DNA from 3 places in the Kineococcus esterisolvens genome. Region 3 is predicted to be linked to each of the others. Evidence: predicted binding sites of a transcription regulator. Region 3 holds the regulator's gene; each other region holds the start of a gene.
What was found. Region 3 encodes LexA, which represses DNA repair genes until DNA is damaged. Its sites were predicted from a motif close to TCGAACANNTGTTCGA; they were not measured.

Region 1 (3,269 bases), on a different contig from region 3:
GCGGTAGCCGGTGCCGACGAGCGCGAACCGCGCGGGCCCGCCGGGGCCCGCGGCGCTCACACGCCCACCGTGGAGGCCCGCACCACCAGGCGCGTCGGCATCGTCGTCGTCCCGGCGACCCGGTTCCCGGCGACGGCGTCCAGCAGGAGTTCCCCCGCCCGGCGCCCCATCGCCTCCAGCCCCAGCGCGACCGTCGTCAGCGGCGGGCGCGAGGCCAGGGCGATGACGTCCCAGTCGTCGAAGCCCACGACGGCCACGTCGTCGGGGACGCGGCACCCGGCGTCGCGCAGCCCGTCGCACACCCCGCGGGCGATCTGGTCGCTGCCGCAGGTGATCGCGTCCACGTCGGGGTGGCGTCGCAGCAGCACGTCGGCGGCCAGGCGGCCCCAGCGCTCGCTCCAGTCACCGTGCAGCGGCTCGCTCACCAGGTGCCCGCCGGCCTCCGCGACGACCGCGTCGCGGCGCACCACGGCCGCGTGGTGGTCGGCCGGCCCGGTCACGTGGGCGATGCGGCGCCGGCCCAGGTCCAGCACGTGCCGGACGGCCGCCGCGGCCCCGCCACCCTGGTCCACCACGAGGCTCGTGTCGGCGGGGTCCTGCGAGGGGGTGAAGGCGTACACGACCGGCAGGTGGTCGGGGGCGGCGACCGGCGGGCGGGGTTCGGTCCGCCGGCCGGTGACGATGATCCCGTCCACGCGCCGCGCCAGCAGGGTGCGCAGGTAGTGCTGCTCGCGCAGCGGGTCGTCGCGGCTGTCGCACAGCAGCACGACCATCTCCCCGGCACCCAGGGTGTTCTCCGCGCCCAGCATCACCGGGATGGAGAAGCGGCCGAAGCTGTCGGTGGTGATGAGCCCCACCGTGTAGCTGCGCCCCGAGGACAGCCCGCGACCCAGCGAGTCGGGGGTGAACCCCAGCTGCTCGGCGGCGCGGCGCACGCGCTCGCGGGTCTCGGCGCGCAGCTGCCCGGTGCCGTTGAGCGCCTTGGACGCGGTGCCGGGGGAGACGCCCGCGAGGGCGGCGACGTCCACGATCCGCGGTGGGGCGCTCGTCCCCGGAACGCTCGTTTCCGTCATGCCGCGCCTCCTCGTCGTCGCCGGGCGCCGTACCCGGAGCGGGGATCCTCGACTGTACCTCCCTTGACGGTGCCGACCAGGGGTCGTAGCGTGCGCCGCAGAAAACGTGTTCCGTCGTTTCCGGCGGAAGCGGCGGACGACTCGACGGAGAGCTGATGACCACGACCGCGTCCCCCACCAGCACCACCGCCCCGGCGGCGGTCGCACCGGCCGCCCCCACCGCGGACGCGGCGGTCGTGCTGCGCCCGGTCCCCTCGGGCGAGGCCCGCATCACCGGCGGCTTCTGGCACGAGCGCCAGGACGCCAACCGCCGCCAGGCCATCCGCACCGGTTACGAGAAGCTCGAGACCGCGGGCAACCTGCAGAACCTGCGCATCGCCGCCGGCACCGCCGCCGGCGAGGTGCGCGGGCCGATCTTCATGGACTCCGACGTCTACAAGTGGCTCGAGGCCGCCGCGTGGGAGTACGGCCGCGAGCCCGACGAGGAGGTCCTGGGCTGGATCCGCGAGATCAGCGACGTCGTCGCCGCCGCGCAGGCCGAGGACGGGTACCTCGACTCCGTGCAGCAGGTGCGCGGGAACGGCGCGCGCTACGTCGACCTGCCGTGGAGCCACGAGCACTACTGCGCCGGGCACCTCTTCCAGGCCGCCGTGGCGATCCGCCGCGCCACCGGCGAGACCCGCCTGCTCGACGTCGCCGTCAAGCTCGCCGACCACCTCGTCGCCACCTTCGGCCCCGGCAGGACCGAGGAGGTCGACGGGCACCCGGTCGTCGAGATGGGCCTGGTGGAGCTGTACCGGGAGACCGGGGACCGCGCCTACCTGGACCTCGCGCAGTGGTTCGTCGACGCCCGCGGCCACGGCATCATCGAGCGGCACGGCAAGGAACCCACCTACTTCTCCGACCGCGTGCCGGTGCGCGAGGCGACCACCGTCGAGGGGCACTCGGTGCGCGCGGTGTACCTGACGGCCGGCGCCGCCGACGTCGCGGCCGAGACCGGCGACGCCGAGCTGCTCGCCGCGCTCACCCGGCAGTGGGAGGGCATGACCTCCACCAAGACCTACGTGACCGGCGGCATCGGGGCGCGCTGGGACTTCGAGCAGTTCGGCGACCACTACGAGCTGGGCCCGGACCGCGCCTACGCCGAGAGCTGCGCCGCCATCGGCAGCGTCCAGTGGTCCTGGCGGATGCTGCTGGCCACCGGCGAGACCCGCTACGCCGACCTCGTCGAGCGCACCCTCTACAACGCGTTCCTGCCCGGCGTCTCCCTGGCCGGCACCGAGTACTTCTACGTGAACCCGCTGCAGCTGCGCGACGGCGCCCACCCCGACGAGGAGCGCAGCCCCGCGCACGGCCGCCGCCCCTGGTTCGACTGCGCCTGCTGCCCGCCGAACATCATGCGCACCCTGTCCAGCCTGGACGCCTACGTCGCGACCACCTCCGCCGACGGGGTGCAGCTGCACCAGTTCGCCACCGGATCGGTGCACGCGGACCTGCCCGGTGGTCCCGTCGAGCTGGTCGTGAGCACCGACTACCCGTGGGACGGCACCGTCCGCGTGGAGGTCCGCGAACCCGGCCAGGGGGAGTGGGAGCTCGCGCTGCGCGTGCCCGGCTGGGCCGGGGGTGCCACCGCCGTCGTCGCCGGCGAGCAGGTCGCCGTCACCGCGGGGCAGTACCTGCGCGCGCGCCGCACCTGGGCGGCCGGGGACGTCGTGGAGCTCGTCCTGCCGATGGGCGTGCGGGTCCTGGAGGCCGACCCGCGCGTCGACGCCGTGCGTGGCGCCGTCGTCGTCGAGCGCGGACCGCTCGTCTACTGCGTGGAGCAGCCCGACCTGCCCGCCGGCCTCACCGCCGACGACGTGCGGGTGCGGGTGGCCGAGCTGCGCGGTGCGCGGGCCGAGCACCGCCCCGACCTGCTCGGCGGGGTGTCCGTGCTCCGGCTGCCCGTGCACCGGGCCGTCGGCGCCGCCGCCGGCCCCCTGTACCGGCCCGCCGGGGACGAGGCGCCCGAGCAGGCGCAGGAGGAGGTCGTGGAGGTCCCCGCGGTCCCGTACTACGCCTGGGCCAACCGCGAGGTCGGGTCCATGCGCGTCTGGCTCCCGCGGGCCTGACGCGGACCCCTACGGACAACGAGACGGAGGACAGCGATGAAGCTTCCCCGCAGGGACGTCCTGGGGCTGGGAGGGCTGGCGGCGC
Region 2 (3,269 bases), on a different contig from region 3:
ACCCTCGGGGGTGGCCCGCCAGGCGCGGTAGGCGTCGTCGGCGGCCAGCGACTCCCAACGCTCCAGCACCAGCACGTGCGTCTCGTCGGCCGTGTCGCGCATGACCTGGACCTCCAGGCACCCCGCGAACTCGCGGGTGGCCGCGAGGGTCTCGGTGATGATCGCCGGGGCGTCGGCGAGCGCCTCGGGCTTCAGGCGCAGGTCCAGCAGGGACGTGATGCTCACGGGTCCTCCTCGTCGCGGTCTGCCGCGAGGGTAGTCACGTGAGCACGGGCCACACCCGCTGCAGGGGCCCTCGGGCGCTTCAGCCGTCGAGCGGGTCAGTCCTCCAGCGCCTCGGCGGCCTCGTCCTCACCGAGGGCCTCGCGCACGAGGCGCATGACCAGCCCCGGGGAGTAGCCGCGCCGGGCGAGGACCCCGGCGAGCCGGCGCTGGCGGGTGGCGCGGTCCAGCCCGCGACTGGCGGCCAGGGGCCGGCGCAGCAGGTCGCGCGCCGCCTGCTCCTCGGTCTCTGCGTCGACGCCCTCCAGGGCGTCGCGCGCGGTTTCCTCGTCCACGCCCTTGCGGCGCAGCTCCTGCGCCAGGGCGCGCTTGCCGCGGCTGCGCGAGCGGGAGTGCACGTACGCCTCGGCGAACGCGCCGTCGTCGACGAGGCCGACCTCCTCGAACCGGTCGAGCACGTCGGTGGCGACCTGCTCGGGAACGTCCTTGGCGACCATCCTCTCGGCGAGCTGGGCACGCGTGCGCGGCGCCATCGTCAACTGGCGCAGCGCGATGGCGCGGGCGACGTCGTGCGGGTCGGCCTCCCGGTCCGGGTTCTCGTCCGGACCGGGAGGCCGCTGACCGCGCGGGCCTCGACTCAGAACGCCACCTCGGCCTCGGCCTCGGCCGGGGCGTCGACACGGGCGCCGATGCCGAGCTTCTCCTTGATGCGCTTCTCGATCTCGTCGCCGAGGTCGGGGTTGTCGCGCAGGAAGGCGCGGGCGTTCTCCTTGCCCTGGCCCAGCTGGTCGCCCTCGTACGTGTACCAGGCGCCGGACTTGCGCACGAAGCCGTGCTCGACGCCGAGGTCGATCAGGCCGCCCTCGCGGGAGATGCCGTGGCCGTAGAGGATGTCGAACTCGGCCTGCTTGAACGGCGGGCTGACCTTGTTCTTGACGACCTTGACGCGGGTGCGGTTACCGACGGGGTTGGTGCCGTCCTTCAGCGTCTCGATGCGCCGCACGTCCAGGCGCACCGAGGCGTAGAACTTCAGCGCCTTACCGCCGGTCGTGGTCTCCGGCGAGCCGAACATCACGCCGATCTTCTCGCGGAGCTGGTTGATGAAGATCGCCGTGGTGCCGGAGTGGTTCAGCGCACCGGTGATCTTGCGCAGGGCCTGCGACATGAGGCGGGCCTGCAGGCCGACGTGGCTGTCGCCCATCTCGCCCTCGATCTCGGCGCGGGGCACCAGGGCCGCCACGGAGTCGATGACGATGATGTCCAGCGCCCCGGAGCGGATCAGCATGTCCGCGATCTCCAGGGCCTGCTCGCCGGTGTCCGGCTGGGAGACGAGCAGCGCGTCGGTGTCGACGCCCAGCTTGGCGGCGTAGTCGGGGTCCAGCGCGTGCTCGGCGTCGATGAAGGCGGCGATGCCGCCGGCCTTCTGCGCGTTGGCGACGGCGTGCAGGGCCACGGTCGTCTTGCCGGACGACTCCGGGCCGTAGACCTCCACGACGCGCCCGCGCGGCAGGCCGCCGATGCCGAGCGCCACGTCGAGGGAGATCGACCCGGTGGGGATGACCTCGATGGGCGGGCGGCTCTCGTCGCCCAGGCGCATGACGGAACCCTTGCCGAACGACTTGTCGATCGCGGCCAGGGCGGATTCGAGGGCCTTCTCGCGGTCCGCAGGAGCGGGCATGTCTCACCTCGGGTTGGGGTGGCCGACACTTCGGCCCGGTGTGTTCTTCCGACCCGGGGAACGCTACGACCCGCCTCCGACACGAACGGCGCACGCGGCCCGGCGTGTGGAGGGCGGGACCGGACGGCCCCCTGTGGAACACCCGCGATCCTATCCGTACAGGTGTTCGACGCCCAGTCCCGCACGGTCCCGGGCGCGTCGCCCCGCCGGCCGCCTAGGCTGCCGCCACCCGCCGGGCGGCGGGACCCGACGAGCAGCGACGGAGCGCACGTGAGCAGCACCACCCCGGTCCCCGGGCAGCCGCAGGTCCTGGACGAGCGCGGGCGCGGCCTGCTGGACGAGGGGACCCGCCTGGAGCACCTGGGCAGCGCCAGCACGTGGGCCGAGGGCCCGCTGTGGCTGCCGGGCGAACAGGCCGTCCTCGTCAGCGACATCCCCGGCGACCGGGTGCTGCGCTGGGACGAGGCCGACGGCCTGCGGGTGGACCGCGAGCGCGCCGGGTTCACCAACGGCCGCACCCTGGACCGCGAGGGCCGCGAGGTCTTCTGCTCGCACGGGCGGCGCTCGGTGGAGCGGCGCGAGCGGGACGGCTCCACGACCGTCCTGGCGGACGCGTACGCGGGGGCTCGCCTGAACTCCCCCAACGACGTCGTGGTCGCCTCCGACGGCGCCGTGTGGTTCACGGACCCGCCCTACGGCATCAGCGTGCCGGAGGAGGGGTACGAGGGCTTCCGCGAGTACGGCGACAACCTCGTCTTCCGCCTGGACCCGGCCACCGGTGAGCTGCGCGTGGTGGTGGCGGACGTGGAGGAGCCCAACGGGCTGGCGTTCTCCCCCGACGAGTCCCTGCTGTACGTGGCCGACACCTCCGCCGCCGCCACGCCCGGCGCCGGGTCGAACCGGCTGATCCGCGTCTACGACGTGCGGCGGGGCACCCCCGGCGGGCGCGGGCCGGACGCGCGGCCCGGCGGGCCGGTGGCCAAGAACGGCCGCGTCTTCGCGGCGGTGGACCGCGGGCTGGCCGACGGCTTCCGCGTCGACACCGCAGGGAACGTGTGGACCTCGAACGGCGACGCCGTCACCGTCCTCGCACCCGACGGCACCCGGCTGCTGGAGGTCGTCGTCGGCGAGGTCGTGGCGAACCTCTGCTTCGGCGGCCCCGAGGGCGGCGACGTGTTCATCGCGGCGTCCACGAGCCTGTACCGGCTGCGCACCCGCGCCACCGGTGCCGGGCTGTGGTGGCTGCGGGACTGAGGGCGCGCCGCGCGGTTCAGCGCCGGGGCGGGCGGTCCCTGCCCAGGCGCCGCTCCGGCGGCACGTCCATCGCGTCGCACAGCGCCAGCCACACGCGCTTGGGCTCCTCACCGGC
Region 3 (3,269 bases):
CGGCCGGGCGCCGATCAGTCCAGCTCGGGGAGGGTGAGCCGCTGCCCCGCGCGCAGGGCCGGCGACGACAGGCCGTTGACCTCGGCGATCTCGGCGGCCACCTCCCGCCAGTCCTCCCCCGGCGCCAGCTCGGTGGCGATCTCCGACAGGGTCTGCCCGGGCAGCACCGTCAGGACGTGCGGGGCGCGCCCCGGCACCCCGCCCGCGGCGGCCGGCCCGCCCACCGCCGCCGACACCGCCAGGACCACGCCGGCCAGCACGCCGGCCGTCGTGCACGTGGCGGCCAGCCGTCCGCGCCGCGTCAGCCGCAGGGCCCGGCGCGGGGCGCGGGACGGACGGCGCACGGGCCCGCGGGGGGCTGCGGCGGCGCAGCGCACCGCGGGGGACGGACGGCCCCCGGGGGCCCGGCGGGCGCGCACGGGACGGTGGCCGGGCGCCAGGGGTGAGAGGGCGAGGGCGGTGCTGCTCACGGGTGAGGACCTCCGGCTCGGGAGCCCGGTCGAACGGGTGTTCGAACGGGCGGGGCTGTTCTACCACCGCCCGGCGGGGGGTGCGCAAGCCCCGCGCACGACCGGCGCGCGGCGCGCGCGACCCCGCGGGGGGGGCGGCGTGCGCACGCTGCCACCCGCCCCCGACACGGCCCGCCGCCCCGGCGCCCTCCGGCGCACCTCGGGCACGGCGCGACACGTTCGAACACGTGTTTGAGGTCCGGGGCCCGCCCGAGTAGCGTGATCGCAGCCGCGGGACGCCGCGGTGCTCGTGGGACGACGGGGAGTGGACGTGACGGACCTGCTGCACGGCGAGGACCGGGACGACCCCGGCGCGGCCGGGGCGTCGGTGCACCAGCTGCCCGACGGCCACCCCGACCGCGGGGGGCTCACAGCACGCCAGCGCGGGGTCCTGGAGACGATCCGGGAGGCGGTGGAGCGCCGCGGGTACCCGCCCAGCATGCGCGAGATCGGCCAGGCGGTCGGGCTCACCAGCCCCAGCAGTGTCGCCCACCAGGTGAAGACCCTCGAGCGCCTGGGGTACCTGCGCAAGGACCCCCGCCGCCCGCGCACCCTGGAGGTCGTCGCCCCTGCGCCGGCGCACGGCGCTGTGGCCGGCGAGGGGGCCACCGCCGCCGACGAACGGCCCGCCGTCACGTACGTGCCCGTCGTCGGGCGCATCGCGGCCGGCGCCCCCGTCCTCGCCGAGCAGCTGGTGGAGGAGGTCTTCCCGCTGCCCGCTCAGCTGGTGGGCGCCGGGCAGCACTTCATGCTGCGGGTGGTCGGCGACTCCATGGTGGACGCGGCGATCTGCGACGGCGACTGGGTCGTCGTGCGCCAGCAGCCCACGGCCGAGAACGGCGACGTGGTGGCCGCGATGATCGACGGGGAAGCCACCGTGAAGGTGCTGCAGCGCAGGGACGGCCACGTGCTGCTGCTTCCGCGCAACGACCTGTACGAGCCGATCGACGGCGACGACGCGGTGGTCCTGGGGCGCGTGACGGCGGTGCTGCGCAGCCTCTGAGGGGCACCCGCGGGGCTGCGCCCGTCAGCGGCCGACCGGTACCACCAGCTCCACCGCCGCCTCGACCGCCAGCCGCGGCGACGTGAGCACGGGCAGGCCCAGGTCCCGCAGCAGCGGCGCGGCGTCGACCATGCTCGCCTGCGCGAGCACCACCACGTCCACCGGCGGGAACGCGGCGCGCACGCAGCGCCGCACCACCTCGGCCACCGAGGTGACGTAGGTCACCACGTCCCCGGCCTCGAAGGCCGACCAGGTGCCCGGGCAGCGCACGTCGACCAGCTCGACGGTCCTCCCGGTCGCGGCGGCCGACTCCTGCAGCAGCGGGAGCACCGTGGCGCGCGCCTGCGGCAGCGAGCTGACGACGGCGATGCGCCGCCCGGCCAGCACCGCGGCCTCGGCCATCGGCCGGTCCACGCGCAGGACCCGCACGCCCACCTCGGCGCCGACGCGCTCGGCCTCCGGACCCGTCTCCGAGCAGGTGCTCACGACGACGTCGGCGCCCTCGGCCACCAGCCGCCGCAGCCGGTCGGCGAGGGCCGCGCGCACGCTCGCCGCGCCGTGCTCGCGGGCGCCGGACAGCAACCCGGTGTCCACCAGGTGCCGGTCGTCGACCGTGTCGTCGCGCTGGTGCAGGAGGTCGCGGAAGGCGCGCACGTGGGCGTGCGCGGTGTGCAGGAAGCCGACGGTGGCCACGGACCGAGGATGCCAGGTGACGGCTGCGCGGTCAGCCCCCGGGGCCTGTCCGCCCCGGATCCTCACCCGCCCGGCGCAGCCGCGGCGGCGTCCAGCCGGCGCAGCGCCTCGCGGGCCACCTCGGGCGAGGCGGTGGGCCAGAAGGCCGGGAGGCTCTCGCGCAGGAAGCCGCCGTAGCGGGCCGTCGCCAGGCGCGGGTCGAGGACCGCGACGACGCCGCGGTCGCCGGCCGCGCGCACCAGCCGCCCCGCGCCCTGCGCGAGCCGCACCGCCGCGTGGGCGGCGGACACCGACAGGAAGCCGTTGCCGCCGGCGCTGTCCACGGCCCGGGCGCGCGCCGACATCAGCGGGTCGTCCGGGCGGGGGAAGGGGATGCGGTCGATCACCACGAGCTGGCAGCCGGCGCCGGGCACGTCCACGCCCTGCCACAGCGACAGGGTGCCGAACAGGGAGGTCGCCGGCTCGTCCGCGAACCGGCGCACCAGGCGCGGAAGCCGGTCGTCGCCCTGGCACAGGACGGTGCGGCCGGTGCGCTCGCGCACCCCGGCAGCGGCCTCCTCGGCGGCCCGGCGCGAGGAGAACAGGCCCAGGGTGCGCCCACCTGCGGCGTCCAGCAGCGCGGCGAGCTCGTCGAGGACGGCGTCGGCCACGCCCGAGCGACCCGGCGGCGGCAGGTGCCGGGCCACGTAGAGGATCCCCTGCCGGGGGTAGTCGAAGGGGCTGCCGACGTCCAGCCCCGTCCACGGGGCGCGGTCGCGCCCACCGGTGCGCAGCCCGAAGGCACCCGCGACCGGGTCGAAGGAGCCGCCGAGGGTGAGGGTGGCGGACGTGGCCACCACGGTGCGGTCGGTGAAGACCCGCTCGCGCAGCAGCCCGGCCACCGACAGCGGCGCCACGTGCAGCGAAGGGGCGCGGCCGCCGGCTCCGCCGGCGGTCACCCAGGCGACGTCGTGCTCGGAGCCCTCGGCGAGACGCTCGGCGACGGAGAAGACCTCCTGCACGGCGGCGCGGGCCAGGTGCCGGGCACCGCGGGCCTCGGCGTCCTCCTCCTTCACCGCACCCTC

Region 1: a site for LexA is predicted at 1,172-1,187, ahead of ACRYR8_RS05360 (glycoside hydrolase family 127 protein). Genes of this name have one in related genera too.
Region 2: a site for LexA is predicted at 2,055-2,070, ahead of recA (recombinase RecA). Genes of this name have one in related genera too.

What each region holds. Positions count from the first base shown of each region.
Region 1 is NZ_JBJLRI010000009.1:46,205-49,473, reverse strand. Features, by position in the region: gene ACRYR8_RS05370 (Gfo/Idh/MocA family oxidoreductase) at 1-60, opposite strand, end outside; gene ACRYR8_RS05365 (LacI family DNA-binding transcriptional regulator) at 57-1,073, opposite strand; gene ACRYR8_RS05360 (glycoside hydrolase family 127 protein) at 1,229-3,184, shown strand; gene ACRYR8_RS05355 (ABC transporter substrate-binding protein) at 3,221-3,269, shown strand, end outside.
Region 2 is NZ_JBJLRI010000031.1:131-3,399, forward strand. Features, by position in the region: gene ACRYR8_RS11385 (putative quinol monooxygenase) at 1-225, opposite strand, end outside; gene ACRYR8_RS11390 (regulatory protein RecX) at 321-863, opposite strand; gene recA (recombinase RecA) at 860-1,900, opposite strand; gene ACRYR8_RS11400 (SMP-30/gluconolactonase/LRE family protein) at 2,171-3,154, shown strand; gene ACRYR8_RS11405 (DUF3046 domain-containing protein) at 3,171-3,269, opposite strand, start outside.
Region 3 is NZ_JBJLRI010000077.1:3,753-7,021, forward strand. Features, by position in the region: gene ACRYR8_RS18140 (LysM peptidoglycan-binding domain-containing protein) at 15-470, opposite strand; gene lexA (transcriptional repressor LexA) at 781-1,512, shown strand; gene ACRYR8_RS18150 (aspartate/glutamate racemase family protein) at 1,537-2,205, opposite strand; gene ACRYR8_RS18155 (ATP-dependent DNA helicase) at 2,268-3,269, opposite strand, start outside.